Regions from separate parts of the Stenotrophomonas sp. GW821-FHT09E08 genome, predicted to be linked through region 1. Evidence: riboswitches for the same ligand, from Rfam matches in the RefSeq annotation. Region 1 holds a riboswitch; the other holds the start of a gene.
The links. Region 1 has a riboswitch for glycine ahead of gcvP (aminomethyl-transferring glycine dehydrogenase). Riboswitches for the same ligand answer to the same signal wherever they lie in the genome.
Positions count from the first base shown of each region.

Region 2: another riboswitch for glycine. It lies ahead of AC07M7_RS07245 (trimeric intracellular cation channel family protein); the one in region 1 lies ahead of gcvP (aminomethyl-transferring glycine dehydrogenase).

Region 1 is NZ_JBWKOO010000002.1:465,343-475,369, reverse strand. It holds gene AC07M7_RS04555 (phosphatase PAP2 family protein) at 1-762, shown strand, start outside; gene AC07M7_RS04550 (phosphoethanolamine transferase) at 759-2,408, shown strand; gene AC07M7_RS04545 (M2 family metallopeptidase) at 2,944-4,908, shown strand; gene AC07M7_RS04540 (hypothetical protein) at 5,028-5,420, opposite strand; gene AC07M7_RS04535 (siderophore-interacting protein) at 5,491-6,387, opposite strand; gene AC07M7_RS04530 (multidrug effflux MFS transporter) at 6,530-7,756, opposite strand; glycine riboswitch at 8,055-8,157, shown strand; gene gcvP (aminomethyl-transferring glycine dehydrogenase) at 8,220-10,027, shown strand, end outside.
Region 2 is NZ_JBWKOO010000004.1:64,700-74,726, forward strand. It holds gene AC07M7_RS07230 (NAD(P)/FAD-dependent oxidoreductase) at 1-170, shown strand, start outside; gene AC07M7_RS07235 (nuclear transport factor 2 family protein) at 212-643, opposite strand; gene AC07M7_RS07240 (GIY-YIG nuclease family protein) at 716-973, opposite strand; glycine riboswitch at 1,014-1,103, shown strand; glycine riboswitch at 1,117-1,222, shown strand; gene AC07M7_RS07245 (trimeric intracellular cation channel family protein) at 1,305-1,922, shown strand; gene AC07M7_RS07250 (MdtA/MuxA family multidrug efflux RND transporter periplasmic adaptor subunit) at 2,207-3,373, shown strand; gene AC07M7_RS07255 (multidrug efflux RND transporter permease subunit) at 3,370-6,504, shown strand; gene AC07M7_RS07260 (efflux RND transporter permease subunit) at 6,501-9,605, shown strand; gene AC07M7_RS07265 (3-deoxy-7-phosphoheptulonate synthase) at 9,657-10,027, opposite strand, start outside.

The sequences.
Region 1 (10,027 bases):
GTCCGTCCCCTTGATTCGGTAGCGCCGCTTGCGACATCGCCACTGGCGTCACGATTTTCCGTAACTCACCTCTGGCTGCCTGTCGCAATCGGTCTGCCCGTGTTTACGCTGCTGATGGGATTCGGCGGTGATCAATGGGTGGCCGACCACCTGTTCCGTCTTGAGGGCGGCCATTGGGCGTTGCAGGACGCCTGGGTCACCCGCACACTGGTGCACAAAGCCGGCAAATGGCTGAGCACGGCAGCAGCCCTTGTGGCGATTCTGCTGTGCTTCCACCACTGGCGTAAGGGTCGCGATCGCACCCTGCGGTGGGCGCTGCTTTATGTCGTAATTGCCATGGCGCTGGGCACGGGTGTGATCTCCCTGCTGAAGTCGCTGGTGCCGATGGAATGCCCCTGGGACCTGCTGCGCTACGGCGGCCACCAGCCTTTCATCGGGCTGTTCACCGTGCGCCCAAGCGGCATGTCGCCCCAGGCCTGCTTCCCCGCTGGCCACGCCAGCGCCGGCTACGCTTGGCTGTGCCTGTACTTCTTCGCACTGTTGTGGCGTCCTGCCTGGCGCTGGGCCGGGTTGTGGATCGGCCTCGGTGCTGGTCTGGTGTTCGGCATCGGCCAGCAACTGCGCGGCGCCCATTTCCTTTCCCATGACATTGCCACTGCAATGATCTGCTGGCTGCTTTCGCTGGGCCTGTACCTGATCGTCAAACGCGTCCTGATCCGCCGTCAGCTGGACCGTCCCAACCGCCAGGAGGCGAACGCATGAGTGCATCGGTCCAACGCCCCGCCCGCCTCCCTGCGTTGGCGGGTCTTCTTCGCTGGCGTCCACAGCTGTCCACCGAAGCATTGATCACGCTGACCAGCCTGTTCTTCGCAGTAGCCGGCAACGGCCTGTTCTGGCACAGCGCGATGGCCAGCCATCCGGGCAGCCTGCGTTACGCGCTTTCGTTGCTGCTGTTGCTGCTGGGCGCGCACGGCCTGCTGCTGGGCATCCTGGTCTGGCGCTGGAACGCCAAGTTGGTGATCAGCGTGCTGCTGTTGGTGACCGCGTTCGCTGCGCATTACATGAGCCGCTACCACATCTATCTGGATGCGGACATGCTGCGCAATGTGCTGGCGACCGATCCCAAGGAAAGCCGCGAGCTGATGACGGTGTCGCTGCTGTGGCCGGTATTGCTGCTGGCAGTGCTGCCGATGGTGGTGCTGTGGCGCGTGCAGCTGCGCCGCCGCAGCTGGGGCCGCAGCCTGTTGTGGCGCATCGGCTTCCTGGTGGTGGCGGCGGTGACCGCACTCGGCGGTGCGCTGATTTCGTTCCAGGATGTTTCGGCACTGATGCGCAACCAGCGCGAAGTGCGTTACCTGGCCACCCCGGCCAACGTACTGCTCGGCCTGCCGCGTGCACTGCGCGGCGACAACCCGGTGCAGCGCGCACCGAAGCTGCCGATCGGCACCGACGCCAAGGCCACCCCACGCGCAGCAGCCAGCAAGCCGCGCCTGCTGGTGATCGTCATGGGCGAGACCGTGCGTGCGCAGAACTGGGGCCTCAACGGCGGGCGCAACACCACCCCGGAACTGGCACAGGCCAGCGTGGTCAATTTCCCCGATATGCATTCGTGCGGCACCAGCACCGAAGTCTCACTGCCGTGTCTGTTCTCGCCGTGGGGCCGCCACGACTACGACGAGAAGAAGATCCGCGCACACCAGTCGCTGCTGCACGTATTGAACCGCGCCGGCATCGCCCCGTTGTGGCGTGACAACCAGTCCGGCTGCAAGGGCGTGTGCGAGGGCCTGGACTTCCAGTCGCTGTCCGACGCGACCACACCGGGCCTGTGTGCCGATGGCCGCTGCATGGACGAGATCCTGTTGCAGGATCTGGCCGCCCAGGTACGTGCGAAACCGGGCGACCGGGTGGTGGTGCTGCATCAGCTGGGCAACCATGGCCCGGCCTACTTCGAGCGCTACCCACCGGCGTTCCGACGCTTCACCCCGACCTGCGACACCCGTGACATCGGCCGCTGCTCGCGCGAAGAAATCACCAACAGCTACGACAACGCCGTGTTGTACACCGATCACTTCCTGACCAGGACCATCGGCACGTTGCAGGGCATGCAGGACTACGACTCGGCGATGATCTACCTGTCCGACCATGGCGAGTCGTTGGGCGAGAAGGGCCTGTTCCTGCACGGCGTGCCTTACGCGATCGCCCCGGCCGAACAGACCCGGGTGCCGATGACGATGTGGTTCTCGCAGGGCTTCGCCAGCAGCCGCGGATTGAACCTGCAGTGCCTGCGCACACGTTCGGCAGCGTATACCGACCACGACAACCTGTTCCCGTCGGTGCTGGGTCTGATGCAGGTGAAGACATCGCTGTACGAGCGCGACCGCGACGTGTTCGCCAACTGCGAGAGTTAGGGTTTGTCGGCAGGGCTGCGCCCTGCACCCGCAGAGGCAACGGCAACGGCCGAAGCAACAGCAACAGCGGGGTTCCTGTGGGTAGGCGGGGTGGGTCCGGTGGCGGGAGACGCCGTGAACCCATCCATGGGGGCTTGGCCGCGGCATCCATGCCGCGGACACTCCCGCCACCGGACCCACCCCGCCTTCGACAGATTTCCGCTGCTGTTGGTGGGTGCCGACCGTTGGTCGGCACGGGGTCGGATCCGAATTTGAGCCTCGATTTCTGACAGGTCTCATCCACGCATGGCGTGGATCTACTGCCATCACCGAATTGCGTCTGGGGCAAAGCCCCCTGAGTCAGGGGGGCGGCCGCGAAGCGGCGGGGGTCTGGAAGCTGATAAGCGGGGCCCGCGTTTCGCGCAGCGAAGCGTGGGAGCGACAGCGCGCATGCGATGTCGCGGTCCCCGGGCGCCGCCCGGCCGACTTCCGCCACTTGCGGTGGCAACGCCTGCCCACTAGCCTTCGGCGGTCGTTCACCACCCAAGGACCGCCCGTGAAACACCGTCATCTCCTGCTGGCCTCGGCAATCGCCGCCGCCACGCTGGCCCTGGCCGCCTGCAAGAAGGAAGCTGCGCCAGGTACCGACACCGCCAGCAGCAGCGCCCCGGCCGGCGAAACCGCCGACCAGTTCGTGGCCCGCATCAATGCCGAATTCAAGGCCGCCTACCCGGAGATGACCTCGGCGCAGTGGCTGTCCTCCACCTACATCAACAGTGATTCGGAACGCATCGCGGCCAAGGCCAACGAGCGCTCGCTGACCCAGCTCAACAGCTGGATCGAACAGGCCGCCAAGTTCGATGGCAAGCCGATGAGCGAGGACAGCAAGCGCGCGATCCACCTGCTGAAGCTGATGTCCTCGATGCCGGCACCGCGTGACCCGGCCAAGCTGGCAGAACTGACCCAGATCGCCACCCGCATGGAAGGCAGCTACGGTGCCGGCAAGTACTGCACCGATGCCAACGATCCGAACTCCTGCCGCCAGCTGGGCGAGCTGGAGCAGGTGCTGGCGCGCAGCCGCGATTACGACAAGCAGCTCGACGCATGGCAGGGCTGGCACAGCACCACCAAGAGCATGCGCGGCGACTACCAGAAGTTTGTCGGCCTGGTGAACGAAGGTGCCAAGGGCATGGGCTTCACCGATGCCGGCCAGATGTGGCGCAGCGGCTACGACATGCCGCCGGAGCAGATCGGCCCGGAAACCGACCGCCTGTGGGAGCAGGTCAAGCCGATGTACGAGCAGCTGCATTGCTATGCACGCGGCAAGCTGGACAAGACCTACGGCAAGGACAAGGCCGAAGTGGGCAACGGCCTGATCGCGGCGCATCTGCTGGGCAACATGTGGCAGCAGGACTGGTCGAACCTGTGGGACCAGCTGGAACCGTACCCGGGTGCCGGCAGCCTGGACATCACCGCTGCGCTTGAAAAGCAGTACCAGACCAACCTTAGCGCGGCGCTGGCCAAGGCCGGCAAGGATGCCAACGTAGCGGCGCAGTACAAGGCGCAGCGCGAGGCCGAACTGCGCACCGCCAAGCAGATGACCGAGCGCGCGCAGGACTTCTACGTGTCGCTGGGCATGCCGTCGCTGCCGCAGTCCTACTGGGAAAAAACCCAGTTCATCAAGCCCGATGACCGCGATGTGGTCTGCCACGCCAGCGCCTGGGACATGAACATGGAAGGCGACGTGCGCACCAAGATGTGCATCAAGCCGAACGAAGAGAACTTCACCACCATCTACCACGAGCTGGGCCACATCTATTACGACCTGGCCTACAACCCGCTGCCGCCGCTGTTCCAGGGCGGTGCCAACGATGGCTTCCATGAAGCAATCGGCGACACCATCGTGCTGGCGATGACGCCCAAGTACCTCAGCTCGATCGGCCTGGTCGATGCGCCGACCGAAAGCCGCGAGGCGGTCATCAACAACCAGATGCGCATGGCGCTGTCGGGTGTGTCGTTCCTGCCGTTCGGGCTGATGATCGACCGCTGGCGCTGGGGCGTGTTCGATGGCTCCATCACCGCCGACAACTACAACAAGGCGTGGTGGGACCTGAAGGCCAAGTACCAGGGCGTGGCCCCGGCCAGCACCCGCGGCGAAGAGTTCTTCGATCCGGGCGCGAAGTACCACGTACCGGGCAACACTCCGTACACCCGCTACTTCCTGGCGCGCATCCTGCAGTTCCAGTTCTACAAGGGCCTGTGCGATGCCTCCGGCTACAAGGGCCCACTGCATGAGTGCACCTTCTACGGCAACAAGGAAGCTGGCCAGAAGTACTGGGCGATGCTGAGCAAGGGTGCCAGCCAGCCGTGGCAGGCCACGCTGAAGGAACTGACCGGCACCGACAAGCTCGATGCCGGCCCGATGATCGAGTACTTCAGCCCGGTCAACGAATGGCTGAAGCAGCAGAACGAAGGCCAGATGTGCGGCTGGCAGGCCAACGCGGCCCCGGCGACGAAATGAAAAAAGGGGCGGATCCGCGAGGATCCGCCCCTTTCTGGTAGTGCCGGCCGCTGGCCGGCAACTACGCGATGAAGACCCAACGGGCAGCCGGCCAGCGGCCGGCTCTACCGAAATGCCTGTCAGCTGTTCTTCTTCGCGGCCATCGCTGCGGCCAGTTCGGCCTTGAATTCCTCGAAGGTCTGGCCCTTTTCCTTCGCTTCGGCCTGCGCAGCATCACGCAGTGCATCCGAGTACACCAGGCGCACCGGCGTGCCGTTGCGTTCGTGCAGTTCGCCGGCCTGCATGATCAAGGCCAGCACCTGGGCAGCACTCTCGCTCTGGCCGGCAATGCGGCCATCCATGCCCAGCACCCATTCGCCATCGCGCCGGACGATACCGGCCAGCAGCGTGCGCTGCGGGTCGCGCAGTTCGGCATGCGGCTCCACCGGCGAGGCCTGCGCGGCTGCCTTGTTGGCGGCCTGCTTTTCCTGGCGACGGCGCTGGTCGCGGCGGATCTTGGAGCTGGTGGACATGATGCGGTACCGCTGCGAGGGGGGCGCAAGGATAACGCACCCCGCCCGCAGCACCGCTTCACGCCACCGCTCAGTCCAGCACTTTGCCGTGCCGCCAGTAGCCCATGAAGGTGATGGCCCGGCGGTCCAGCCCGCAGTCACGCACCAGATGGCGGCGGATCGCCATGACCGCACCCGCCTCGCCGGCCACCCAGGCATACAGCGGTCCGGCCACGCTGGCATCGGCCTGCTCCCACAGGATCTGCGCGTCGACATCGATCTCTTCCAGCGCATCGCCGGCAGCCACGCTCGAGGTCGCTGCCAGCCGTTCCTGGACCGCCTGCAGCAGCGGCTGGCCATAGGCGGCCTGCCCACGCGGCAACCACACCAGCTCGGCGGTGCCCGGCGCTTTCAACGGCACCGCGTCGCCGGCCTGGGCCACTTCCAGCAATGCCAACGTGCGCGGCGGATCAGGCATGGCCGCCAGTTCCTCCAGGATGCCCGCCACCGCAGGCAACGCCGTCTCATCGGCCACCAGCAGTACCTGGCCGACACCGGCCGGCGGCTTCCATTCCCAACCTTCGCTGCTGTCGGCACAGTCGGCATCGGGGGCCAGCAGCACGACACGGTCACCCGGCCGCGCATGCATGGCCCAGCGCGAAGCGGGCCCGGTCACGCCGTGGATGACGAAATCAACGTCGACCTCGCCCTGCTCGGCACGCAGCTGGCGGATGGTGTAGGTGCGCATCGGCGGCCGCAGCTCATCAGGCAGGGCCCGGTAGCGCGGATACCAGTCCTCGCCGCTGGGCACCTGTGGCACCTCCTGGCCGGGCAAGGGGAAGAACACCTTGATCCGCTGGTCCGGGCCTTCGGTCTTCATCCGCGCCACGTCGGCACCGGTGAACACCATGCGGTCCAGGGAAGGGGAAAGAACGCGGCGCTCCTTCAGCGCCACCTCGAACAGGCGGTAGGTCTGCTGCGCAGCCATGGGGGTACCTCATGCGACGACATCGGATTGGCTGGCTGTCGTGCATCCACGCACCGGCTGGCTGGAATGCCCAGCCTAGTCCGGTTGTCCGCGGCTGCAAGGATGTGCCGGCATCCCCGCCAACCCTACCCCTGCACGCTGCTCAATGGCCCGTGCAGGCTGCCTGCGCCGCGCGCTCGCGCTGGTGTTCCCAGTACCAGAACACGAAGCCGGCGCCGAAGAACGCGGCCTGGCCCAGCGCCAGGTGCAGCGGGCTGGCGCTGAGCAGCGGCGACACCACGCCGGCCACCACGGTACTGATCATCAGCTGCACGAACGCCTGCAGCGACGAGGCCAGGCCGCGCTGGTGCGGGTACATGTCCAGCACCGCCAGCGCCAGGATCGGGAAGATCAGCGCCATGCCCATGCCGCCCAGGAAGATCGGCATCACCGCCCACGGCAGTGCGAACTGCGGTGCCAGGCCGACGTAGCCGATGTTCAGCAGCACCGACAGCGCGCACAGGCCGAAACCGATGGCGACCTGTCGCGTAGGGCTGCTGTGCCCGGCCATGCGCCCGGACAGGAACGAGCCGGTGGTCATGCCGCCGATGGTGGGAATGAACAGCCAGGCGAAGCCGCCCTCGCCCAGGTGCAGGTGCTGCATCACGAACACCGGCGCCGAGGAGATGTACAGGAACACGCCACCGAAGCCGATGCTGCCGGCCAGCGCCAGGCGCAGGAAACGCGGATTGAAGCCAATGCGCACGTAGTCGCGCAGCAGCACGCGCGGTGACAACGGCACGCGCGCCTCGACCGGATGGGTTTCCGGCAGGTAGCGTGCAGTGGCCGCCAGCAGCACCAGCGCGAACACCACCAGGAACCAGAAGATCAACGGCCAGCCAGCGCCGCTGAGCAGGATCCAGCCACCGATGATCGGCGCGATGGCCGGGGCGATACCGAACAGCATCGACACCTGGCTCATCAGCCGCTGCGCGTCGTGGCCGTGGTACAGATCGCGGATTACCGCGCGGCCGACGATCATGCCCACGCCGGCGGACAGGCCCTGCAGTGCGCGGAACGCCAGCAGCGTGGTCAGGTCGGTAGACAATGCACAGCCCACCGAGGCGCCAACGAAGATCACCAGACCGCCGAGGATCACCCGCTTGCGGCCCCAGGCGTCGGACAGCGGTCCATGGGCCAGGCTCATCAGGCCGTAGAACAGCAGGTAGACGCTGATGGTCTGCTGCACCGCCACTTCGTCCACCGCCAGGCGCTGGGCCAGCTGCGGGAACGCCGGGAAGATGGTGTCGATCGAGAACGGACCGAACATGGCAAGGCCAGCAAGCAGCAGGGCCATGCGGCGGGTGGAAGGAGCAACAGCGGCGGTCATGGAGAGGCGTCCGGCAGGGCCATGCGCGGCACGCACGGCGGGCGCCAGTCCCCTGAAACAGGGACAGCGCCAGATGAATTCGGGTATCCGCCCATCATAGGTGGGGATTGCGCCCCGCGCCATGCACGGATGCACAAAACGCACGGCCGGGCCATCGGCCATTCAGGCGCAGCGGCGCCTCCCGGGAGCGGCCGGCCGGCGCGCAACGGGCTATAATCGGCGGGCAACACGGTGGGAGAAGCGGAACACCGCTGCCGAAGGCGCAACGCCCGTAATCGCTCAGGCCCGATACCACCCGTAACAGAACTCTGGAGAGACCGGTTCAATCCGGCGCCGAAGGGGCAAGAAGCAGCGGTCCGCCGCGCTTTCAAACTCTCAGGCAAAAGGACAGAGGGGCGCCCCGCAGACCGCCGACCGGCGGCTTGTGCCCGTGCGTGTGCCCTTTCCTGACGGATCCTTCGCCATGTCCCAGAACACCCCTTCCCTGCGTGAGCTCGAGCATCATTCGGCCTTCGTCGAGCGCCACATCGGCCCCAACGATGCCGAGATCGCGCAGATGCTCGGCGTCATCGGCCACGCCTCGCTGGATGCGATGACCGATGCCATTGTGCCGGCCAAGATCAAGTCGCCGGCACCGCTGGCGCTGCCGGAGTCGATCACCGAAGTGCAGGCGCTGGCGAAGATCCGCGCGATCGCCGACAAGAACACCGTACTGCGCAGCTTCATCGGCCAGGGCTACTACGGCACCCACACGCCGAACGTGATCCTGCGCAACATCCTGGAAAACCCGGCCTGGTACACCGCCTACACCCCGTACCAGGCGGAAATCTCGCAGGGCCGCATGGAAGCGCTGATCAACTTCCAGACCCTGTGCGCCGACCTGACCGGCATGGAAATCGCCAACGCCTCGCTGCTGGACGAAGCGACCGCCGCCGCCGAAGCGATGACCCTGGCCAAGCGCTCGGCCAAGTCGAAGTCGGACACCTTCTTCGTGCACGACGCCGTACACCCGCAGACGCTGGAACTGCTGCGTACCCGCGCCGAACCGATGGGCATCGTGCTGCGCGTCGGCACCCCGGCCGAAGCGCTGGAAGCGGAAGCCTTCGGCCTGCTGCTGCAGTATCCGGATACCTTCGGCCAGGTGGGCGATTACAAGGCGCTGGTCGATGCGGTGCATGCACGCGGCGGCCTGGTGGCGGTTGCCACCGACCTGCTGGCGCTGACCCTGCTGACCGCCCCCGGCGAATGGGGCGCGGACATCGTGGTCGGCAACAGCCAGCGTTTCGGCGTGCCGTTCGGCTTCGGTGGCCCGCATGCTGCGTTCATGGCCTGCCGTGACGCCTACAAGCGTTCGATGCCGGGCCGCCTGATCGGCGTCTCGATCGACGCGCAGGGCAACCCGGCCTACCGCCTGACCCTGCAGACCCGCGAGCAGCACATCCGTCGCGAGAAGGCCACGTCCAACATCTGCACCGCGCAGGTGCTGCTGGCGGTGATGGCCTCGATGTATGCCGTCTACCACGGCCCGGAAGGCCTGACCCGCATCGCGCGCCGCACCCACCGCCTGGCTTCGATCCTGGCTGCGGCACTGCGCAAGGCCGGCGTGCAGGTCGGTGGTGACTTCTTCGACACCCTGCATGTCACCGGCGTGCACGCCGATGAGATCCACGCCAAGGCCCGTGCCGCCGGTTACAACCTGCGTGCGATCGACAGCGACTCGGTCGGCATCAGCCTGGACGAAACCACCACCCGCGCCGACATCGTGGCCGTGGCTGCCGTGTTCGGTGCTTCGCTGGACGTGGACGCACTGGATGCCAGCACCGCCGACGCCCTGCCGGCCGGCCTGCTGCGCCAGTCTGAATTCCTGACCCACCCGGTATTCAACACCCACCACAGCGAGCACGAGCTGCTGCGCTACCTGCGCTCGCTGGCCGACAAGGACCTGGCGATGGACCGCACGATGATCCCGCTGGGCTCGTGCACCATGAAGCTCAACGCCACCGCCGAGATGATTCCGGTGACCTGGCCGGAGTTCTCGCAGATCCATCCGCTGGTGCCGGCCGACCAGGCGCTGGGCTACAAGGAACTGATCGACTCGCTGGAAGCGATGCTGGTCGAATGCACCGGCTACGACGCAGTGAGCCTGCAGCCGAACTCCGGCGCGCAGGGCGAGTATGCCGGCCTGCTGGCGATCCGTGCCTACCACCGTTCGCGCGGCGAAGACCATCGTGACATCTGCCTTATCCCGGACTCGGCGCACGGCACCAACCC
Region 2 (10,027 bases), on a different contig from region 1:
CCGGCGTGCTTGCCTGGTGGTTCTGGCTGGCCGCGCACGTCTTCTTCCTGATCGGTTTCCGCAACCGCATCGTGGTGCTGCTGAACTGGGCCGTGGCGTACTGGAGCTACCAGCGCAGCGCGCGCATCATCTTCGGTGATGACCAGGAAGACCGGCGGCCGAGGCGCTAGGGCCGCACGCATGTTCCTGTAGAGCCGAGCCCATGCTCGGCTCACGGCGCCTTCGGCTTCGGGTACCACAGCGCGTTGACGATCACCCAGCGCTGGTCGAAGCGCCCCATGTGGAAGTAGTCGACGAACCACGGCGTTTCCAGCCGCACCGAGGCCGCGTTGCCGGTCACGTCCAGCACGGTGCAGCGGCGGTCCCATTGATCCTTCGTGGTCTTCAGCGCGCCCTGCTTCGTCAGCGAGACCAGTTCTTCCTTCGACATCCGGCGCAGGCCCAGGCGTTCGTCCGGTGTATCACCGAGCACCGCACGTTTGGCCAGGTCCGGGTGCAGGGAACGGGCGACACGCTGCGGGTCGGCCTCCAGCTGGCCATCCACATAGTCATGGCAGGTGGCTTCGATGGCTGCGATCGTGGCGGCGTCGGCGGCAGGGCTTGCTGCTGCGGAAAGTGCGAACAACAGGGCAACGGTGGACATCCGGGTCTCCAGCGCTGAAGGCTGGGCGATCATGGCATGGCCTGATGCGCCCCATCCACGCATGGCGTGGATCTACTGCAACAGCCAGGCCAGTTTGCGTTCGCGCGGCTGCCGCTTGAGCTCCCATTCGGCACGTGAGGCCGCTGCTCGGTCCGGGTACTCGCGCACCGCCAGGACCCGCAGTGGTGGCCGCGACCGGGTGTAACGCGCGCCCTTTCCGGCCTGGTGGGCAGCGAAACGCGCGTCCACGTCGGTGCTGATGCCGGCGTAGTAGCTGCCATCGCGGCATTCGAGCAGGTACAGGAACCACGGGCGGAGGGACGGTGCCATGCCCGGATTATGCCGTGCTGCACTGCAGCGGATATACTGGCGCCCGAATGCAGGAGAGAGGCGCCGCGCTGGCGCCCGCCGAAGGCGCAGGCTCCCATGATCGCTCAGGCCGGTGGGCTGGAATCCCACCAACCATGCATTCGACTCGCCGAGCTGGAGAGAGGTCACCGGGCACGCCCGGGACGATCCGCCGAAGGGGCACGCGGCCCATGCCGCTGAACTCTCAGGTAAAAGGACAGCGGGAGCGGCACCGGTCATCGTCATCCCGTCATTGCGCAGGCAATGGCGATAGTGGCGCATGGCCGGCCCCACCGCGCCCGGAGCCTGTACCATGCTGTTGTCCATCATCTACCTGATCGCCATTTCCGCCGAAGCCATGACCGGCGCGCTGTCCGCCGGCCGCCGCCGCATGGACCTGTTCGGTGTGGTCATGATCGCCTGCGTCACCGCCCTCGGCGGCGGATCACTGCGCGATATCCTGCTCGGCCACTATCCGCTGGGCTGGGTGAAGCATCCCGAGTACCTGGGCTTCACCGTGTGTGCGGCGCTGATCGCCACCTGGGTCGCACGCTGGATGCACCACTTCCGCCGCACCTTCCTGGTGCTCGATGGCCTGGGCCTGATCGCCTTCACCCTGATCGGCTGCTCGATCGCACGTGAGGCCGGCCATGCCATGCCGATCGTGCTGATTGCCGGCATGCTGACAGGCGCCTTCGGCGGCGTGCTGCGCGACATCCTCTGCAACGAGGTACCGCTGATCTTCCAGAAAGAGCTGTACGCGATCATCGCGCTGCTGACCGGCGCGGCCTACCTGTTGCTGCTGCACTGGGGCGTGGCCGACGCTACCGCGATCCTGTGCTGCCTGGGCGGCGGCTTCGCGCTGCGCCTGCTGGCGATCCACTACCGCTGGGAAATGCCGAAGTTCGTCTATCACGACGAAGTGCATTGATTGCTTGACGGTAGTGCCGGCCGCTGGCCGGAAACACGGCACACGCCCGCAGATTCCAGCCGGTTGCCGGCCAGCGGCCGGCACTACCGATTGCGTTGCATGACGATGGTCATGCGGCATTGGCCAGGGTGATTGGCTACCATTGTCGCCCCGTCGCTGCCGCGACGGCATCCAGCCACGCCGCGCCCGCGGCCCCGCCAGACACTCCCTCCCCGCTGCCCGTGGTGCCGTGAACGCACCGACGGGCCCGCATGTCCCTGCGCGCGCAGGGCGCAGGATGCCCCATGTCTGTCGCCGAAAACTCCCGCTTCCGTCGTGCCCGCCCGTTGCTGATCGTGCTGGGCGTTGCCCTTGCCGGCGGCCTGCTGTGGGGGTTCTGGCCACGCACGGAGGCCGGTGCCGGCGACGATGCACCCGGCAAGACGGTACCCGTGCGCATCGCCCGCGCCAGCGCCGAGCCGCTGGTGCTGCGCCTGAAGGCGGTCGGTACGGTCACGCCGCTGCACAGCGTGGTGGTACGCAGCCGCGTGGATGGCGAACTGCTGCGACTGCATTTCCAGGAAGGCCAGCAGGTGAAGGCCGGCGATCTGCTGGCGCAGATCGACCCGCGCCCGTATGAAGTGAAGCTGGCGCAGGCCAAGGGCACCCAGCAACAGAACCTGGCCGAGCTGGAGAACGCCGAGCGCCAGCTGCAGCGCTACCGCGAACTGCAGAAGCAGAACTACGTGTCCGGGCAGGAACTGAGCGACCAGCAGAGCAAGGTGCGCCAGCTGCAGGGCCGCCGCCTCAGCGATCAGGCGTCTGTTGACGAGGCACGCCTGCAGCTGCAGTACACCCGCATCACCGCACCGGTCAGTGGCCGCGTCGGGCTGCGCCGGTTGGACGTGGGCAACCTGGTACGCGCCAGCGATGCCGAAGGCCTGGTGACGCTGGCACAGACCGCACCGATCAGCGTTCTGTTCACCGTGCCCGAACCCGAGCTGCCGGCGCTGCTCGATGCCGTGCAGGTGCAACCGGCGCTGGCAGTGGAAACCTGGGACCGCGAAGAAGGCCGGCAGCTTGCCAGTGGCGCGCTGTCCAGTGTCGACAACCGCATCGATACCGCCACTGGCACGCTGAAACTGCGTGCGCACTTCGACAACCACGATCTGGCGCTGTTCCCCAACCAGTTCGTCAACGTCCGCCTGCAACTGGGCGAGCAGCGCGCGCTGCTGATTCCCGATGCCGCCGTGCAGTTCGGCAGCCAGGGCAACTACGTGCATATCGTCGACAAGGACAACAAGGCACAGCGCCGCAACGTGGTGCTCGGTCCGGCCGACGATGGACGCGTGGCCGTGCGCTCCGGACTGGTGGCCGGCGACCAGGTGGTGATCGAAGGCATCGACGGGCTGGAAGACGGCACGGCGGTGGAGATCATCACCGAGGAGGCCGCGATCAAGGCCGGCGCATGAATCTCTCGCGCCCGTTCATCCTGCGCCCGGTCGCAACGACTCTCCTGATGGTGGCGTTGCTGCTGTCCGGTGTACTGGCCTACCGCCTGCTGCCGGTGGCCGCACTGCCGCAGGTCGACTATCCGATCATCCAGATCACAACGCTGTATCCGGGGGCCAGCCCGGAACTGACCACACGCACCATCACCGCGCCGCTGGAACGCCAGCTCGGGCAGATTCCCGGTCTGAAACAACTGTCGTCGACCAGTTCCGGCGGCGCCTCGGTCATTACCCTGCAGTTCGGGCTGGAGGTGTCGCTGGGCGTGGCCGAGCAGGACGTGCAGGCCGCCATCAACGCGGCAGGCAGCTTCCTTCCCGGAGACCTGCCGGTACCGCCGGTGTACCGCAAGGTCAACCCGGCCGACACACCGATCCTGACATTGGCGGTGACCTCGCAGGGACTGTCGCTGCCGCAGGCGCACGATCTGGTCGATACGCGCATTGCCCAGCGTCTGGCGCAGCTGCCCGGCGTCGGGCTGGTCAGCCTGGCCGGCGGCCAGCGCCCTGCGGTGCGCATCCAGGTCAATCCAGCGGCACTGGCCGCCAACGGCCTGGGCATGGACCACATCCGTACCGCGATTGCTGCGGCCAACGTCAACCTGCCCAAGGGCAGCTTCGATGGCCCGATCCGAGCGGTGATGCTCGACGCCAACGATCAGATGCGCAGCGTGGCCGAATACCGCGCGCTGGTACTGGCCTGGCGTGACGGCGCGCCACTACGGCTGGGCGATGTGGCCACCATCAGCGATGGCGCTGAGAACCGGCAGCTGGCCGCCTGGAGCGGCACTACGCCGGCAGTTCTGGTGAACATCCAGCGCCAGCCCGGTGCCAACGTGATCGCCGTGGTCGAGCAGGTGCGAGCATTGCTGCCGCAGCTGCAGGCCACGCTGCCGGCCGGCGTGCAGATGGACGTGCTGAGTGACCGCACCGAATCGATCCGCGCGTCGGTGCGCGGCGTGCAGAAGGAACTGGTGCTGGCCATCGCGCTGGTGGTGCTGGTCACCTGGGTGTTCCTGCGCAATCTGCCGGCCACACTGATTCCCAGCGTTGCAGTGCCGCTGTCGCTGGTCGGCACCTTCTCGGTGATGCTGCTGGCCGGCTATTCGCTCAACAACCTCACGCTGATGGCACTGACCATCGCCACCGGCTTCGTGGTGGACGACGCCATCGTGATGCTGGAGAACATCGCCCGCCATCTGGAGGACGGCGAAAGCCCCCGCGAGGCGGCGCTCAAGGGTGCAGCGGAAATCGGCTTCACTCTGGTCTCCTTGACGGTCTCGCTGATCGCGGTACTGATCCCGCTGCTGTTCATGGCCGACCTGGTGGGCGCGCTGTTCCATGAGTTCGCGGTGACGCTGGCGGTAGCCATCGGCATCTCGCTGCTGGTCTCGCTGACGCTGACGCCGATGCTGTGCGCGCGCTTCCTGAAGCCGCATGCGAAGGGGTCAGAGCCCCACGGGGATCTGACCCCGGTCCAGGGGTCGGATCCAGCCAGGGCTCCGACCCCAAAACAAGATGTCTTCGACCGCGTCATCACCCTTTACGACCGCCAGCTGCGCTGGGTGCTGCAGCGCCAGCCGCTGATGCTGCTGGCCACGGTGGCGACGCTGGCACTGACCGTAGCGCTGTACTTCGCCGTGCCCAAGGGTTTCTTCCCGGTGCAGGATGCCGGCCTGGTGCAAGGCATCAGCGAGGCACCACAGGCTATCTCGTTCCAGGCCATGCGCGAGCGCCAGCAGGCGCTGGCGGCGGCCATCGAAGCCGACGAGGCAGTGGCCAGCGTCTCGTCCTACATCGGCGTGGACGGCAACAACGCCACGCTCAACACCGGCCGCCTGCTGATCGAACTGAAACCGCATGGCGACCGCGACGGTGCCGCCGTCGTGATGGAACGGCTGCAGCAGCGCGTGGCGAAGATTCCCGGCATCACCCTGTACCTGCAACCGGTGCAGGAACTGGGCATCGAAGACCGCATCAGCCGCAACCAGTACCAGTTCACCCTGACCACGCCGGATCTGGAAGCGCTGGAAAGCTGGACACCGAAGCTTCTGCAGGCCTTGCGCCAGTCGCCGGCGCTGCGTGATGTGGCCAGCGATCTGCAGATGCAGGGGCGGCAGGCGCGCGTGGCGATCGACCGCGATGCGGCGGCGCGCCTGGGCGTAAGCGTGGAAGCGGTAGCCGATGCCCTGTACGACGCCTATGGGCAGCGCCAGATTTCAACCATCTTCACCCAGGCCAGCCAATACCGGGTGGTGCTGGAAGCCGATCCGTCGCGCCAGCCGGGACCGGAAGCCATCACCGGCCTGCGCGTGCGCAACAGCGCCGGGCAGACCGTGCCGCTGGGTTCGGTAGCGCGTGTAGAGGTGGGTCCGTCCGCGCTGCTGCGTAATCACGTGGGCCAGTTCCCGGCGGCTACGCTTTCGTTCAATCTTGCCCCGGGCGCTTCGCTGGGCGAAGCGGTGGATGCCGTGCTCGCCGCGCGCGCGCAGGTGAATCTGCCGCAGAGCATCGAACTTCGCCTGCAGGGCGCGGCGGCCGCCTTCAGCAGCTCGCTATCGTCCACGTTGTGGCTGATCCTGGCGGCCGTGGTAGTGATGTACATAGTGCTGGGCGTGCTCTACGAGAGCTTCATCCATCCCATCACCATCCTGTCCACCCTGCCCTCGGCCACCGTGGGTGCATTGGCCGCACTGTGGCTGAGCGGACGCAGCCTGGATCTGATCGCGGTGATCGGCATCGTGCTGCTGATCGGGCTGGTGAAGAAGAACGCGATCATGATGATCGACTTCGCGCTGGACGCGCAGCGCACACGCAGCATGTCACCACGCGAGGCGATCCATCAGGCCGCGCTGCTGCGCTTCCGGCCGATCCTGATGACCACGCTGGCCGCACTGTTCGGCGCGGTACCGCTGATGCTGGCCAGCGGTTCCGGCGCCGAGCTGCGGCAGCCACTGGGCTGGGTGATGGTGGGCGGACTGCTGGTCAGCCAGGTATTGACGCTGTTCACCACGCCGGTGATCTACCTGGCCTTCGACCGCCTGCAGCGTGGCCGTGCAGCGGCCCCGACGGGCGCTGACGAGGCACGCGCGTGACCCCCATCGCGCGCCTGGCCCAGGCCTGCGTGCAGCGCCCGGTAGCAACGATCCTGCTGGCGGTGGCACTGGTGCTGGCCGGCCTGCTGGCGCTGCGGCTGTTGCCGGTGGCGCCGCTGCCACAGGTGGACTACCCAGCCATTGAAGTCAGTGCCAGCCTGCCCGGCGCCTCGCCCGAATCGATGGCCGCCACCGTGGCCACGCCGTTGGAGCGTGCGCTGGGCAGCCTGCCCGGCATCTCGCGCATCGATTCGGCCAGCACCCAGGGCCAGACCCAGATCGAACTGAAGTTCGTGCTCGGCCGTGATATCGATGAGGCCGCACGTGAAGTGCAGGCCGCGATCAACCTCGCTCGCGGCCAGCTGCCCAGTGGCATGCCGGGCATGCCGCAGTACCGCAAGGTGAATCCTTCGCAGGCACCAATTCTGGCACTGGCACTGACTTCGGACACGCGCTCGCCAGGCCAGCTGTATGACCTGGCCTCCACCGTGCTGGCGCAGAAGCTGTCGCAGGTACCAGGCGTGGGCGAAGTGCAGGTGGGCGGCAGTGCCTTGCCGGCAGTGCGTGTGTCGCTGGATCCGAACGCACTGAACCACGCCGGGCTGGCGCTGGAAGACGTAGCCCAGGTCATCGCCCGCGCCAATGCGGTGCGCCCGTTGGGTGCGGTGGGGGATGCGCACCAGCAGTGGCAGCTGGAAGCGCCACTGCAGCTGCGCCAGGCCGCGCAGTATCGCGAGTTGGCTCTTAAGGTAAGCGACGACCGCACGCTGCGGCTGGGCGATGTAGCCGCCGTTGCCGATGGCGTGGAGGACCGCTATGCCAGCGGCTTCCACAACGAACGCCCGGCCGTGCTGCTGATCGTCAGCCGCCAACCCGGCGCCAACATCATCGCTACCGTCGATGCCATCCAGGCGCAGCTGCCCCAGCTGCATGCACTGCTGCCCTCCGGCGTGGACATGCGGCTGGTGATGGACCGCTCACCGGTAATCCGCGCCACCCTGCATGAGGCAGAGGTCACCCTGGTGCTGGCGATCGTATTGGTGGTGCTGGTGGTGCTGGCCTTCCTCGGCCACTGGCGTGCTGCACTGGTGCCCAGCGTGGCGATCCCGGTGGTGCTGTTCGGTACGCTGGCGCTGATCGCGCTGATGGGCTTCTCGCTCAACACGCTCTCGCTGATGGCGTTGATTGTCGCGGCGGTGCTGGTGGTGGACGATGCCATCGTGGTGCTGGAGAACATCGCCCGCCATCGCGAACTCGGCGCGGACCGCTGGCAGGCGGCGGTGCGTGGCGCATCGGAAGTCGGTGCCACGCTGCTGTCGATGAACGTTGCACTGGCCGTGGTGTTCGTCGCCATCCTGTTCCTGGATGACTTCGTCGAACGCCTGTTCCGCGAATTCTCGCTGACTCTGGTGGCGGCAATGACGGTCTCCGTGCTGGTCGCGCTGAGCCTGGTTCCGATGCTGTGTGCACGATTGTTCGTGGATGCCGCGCAGCAACCCTCGCGTTGGCAGCGCGGCAGCAATGCACTGTTCGAGCGCGTGCGCGGCGCTTACCTGCGCACGCTGCAGGCCAGCCTGCGCCGGCTGCGCTGGCCGTTGCTGGCCTTCGTTGCAGTCATCGCGCTCAACACGTGGCTGTTCCAGCAGGTGCCCAAGGGCATCGTGCCCAAGCAGGACACCGCGCAGCTGCGCGGCTTCGCCCGTGGCGATGACGGCCTGTCCTTTCAGGCCATGCAACCGAAGATCGATGCGTACAGGAAGCTGTTGCTGTCCGACCCGGCCATCGAGGACATCATCGGCTACATCGGTGGCAGCAACGGGGTCAACAACGCCTTCATCATGATCAAGATGAAGCCTCTGGCCGAGCGAAAGGTCTCCAGCCAAGAGGTGATTGACCGCCTGCGCGCGCGGCTGCCCAAGCTGCCCGGCGGCAATCTCTATCTGTGGGTGGACCAGGACATTCGCCTGGAGGGCGCAGGCAGCAGTGGCAAGTACGAGTTCCAGCTGCTGTCGGCCGATACAGCACCGCTGCGCGAATGGGCGCCGAAGGTGGCTGCCGCGCTGCGTGGCCTGCCCGAACTGGTGGACGTGGAAGCACAGGGCGAAGCAGGCATGCGCCAGGTGATGCTGGACATCGACCGCGAAGCAGCCGCGCGCCACGGCGTGGACCTGCGCACGGTGGCCAACATGCTCAACAACTCCTTCAGCCAGCGCCAGGTCGCCACGCTGTACGACAGCCTCAACCAGTACCGCGTGGTGATGGAGCTGGACCCGAAGCACACCCAGGACCCGGGCACGCTGTCACGCCTGCAGGTGATCGATGGCAACGGCCAGCGCATTCCGCTGTCGAGCATCGCCAGCTGGCGCTATGGCATGGCACCGGACCGGGTGTACCACAGTGAGCAGTTCGCCTCGATCTGGATCGAGTTCGCGCTGGCACCGGGGGTGGGCCTGGAACAGGCCACGCAGGCAATCGATGGTGCGATGTCGAAACTGATGCTGCCACGTTCGGTACAGGGCAGGCTGTCCGGTGAGGCCGGCGGCCTGGAGCAGCTGCGTTCGCGCCAGCTGTGGCTGGTGCTCGGCGCCACGCTGGCGGTCTACCTGGTGCTGGGCATCCTCTACGAGAGTTTCATGCAGCCGCTGGTGATCCTGTCCACCTTGCCCTCGGCCGGCATCGGCGCACTGCTGGCGCTGTGGCTGTTTGGCAACGAACTGAACCTGATCGCGCTGCTCGGTCTGTTCCTGCTGGTCGGTGTGGTGATGAAGAACACCATCCTGCTGGTGGACTTCGCGCTGGCCGGCGAGCGGCGTGGCCTGACTGCACGGGACGCGGTGATGGAAGCAGCGCGATTGCGCCTGCGGCCGATCCTGATGACCTCGCTGGCGGCGCTGCTGGGCACGCTGCCACTGATGCTGGCCAACGGCGAAGGCTGGGAACTCCGGCAACCGCTGGGAATCGCCATTGTGGGCGGGTTGCTGGTCAGCCAGTGGCTGACGCTGTACACCACCCCGGCGATGTACCTGGCGCTGTCGCTCATGCGCAGCGCCAGGCGCATCGCCGGTGCAGATGGGCCGGTCTCCAACTCCGACCGGCCCTGATCGCGGCCGCACCCCCGCAGGCGCTGGCCGCCATCCACACACGTGCCGCACTCAGGCGGCTTCGGACACCTTTACGTCGCGACGGGCGCGCACGGCCGCAGCCAGTCGCTCCAGCACCGTCACGGTGGTGTCCCAGTCGATGCAGCCATCGGTGATGCTCTGCCCGTAGACCAGCGGCTGGCCTTCCACCAGCTCCTGGCGACCACCGACCAGATGGCTCTCGATCATCACGCCAACGATGCGCTGTTCACCGTCTTCCAGCTGAACGGCGATGTCGTCGATCACCTTCGGCTGGTTCTCCGGGTTCTTCAGGCTGTTGGCGTGGCTGGCATCGATCATCAAACGCGTCGGCAGCTTGGACTTGGCCAGCACCTGGCAGGCCTCGGCAACGCTGCCCGCGTCGTAGTTCGGCTGCTTGCCAC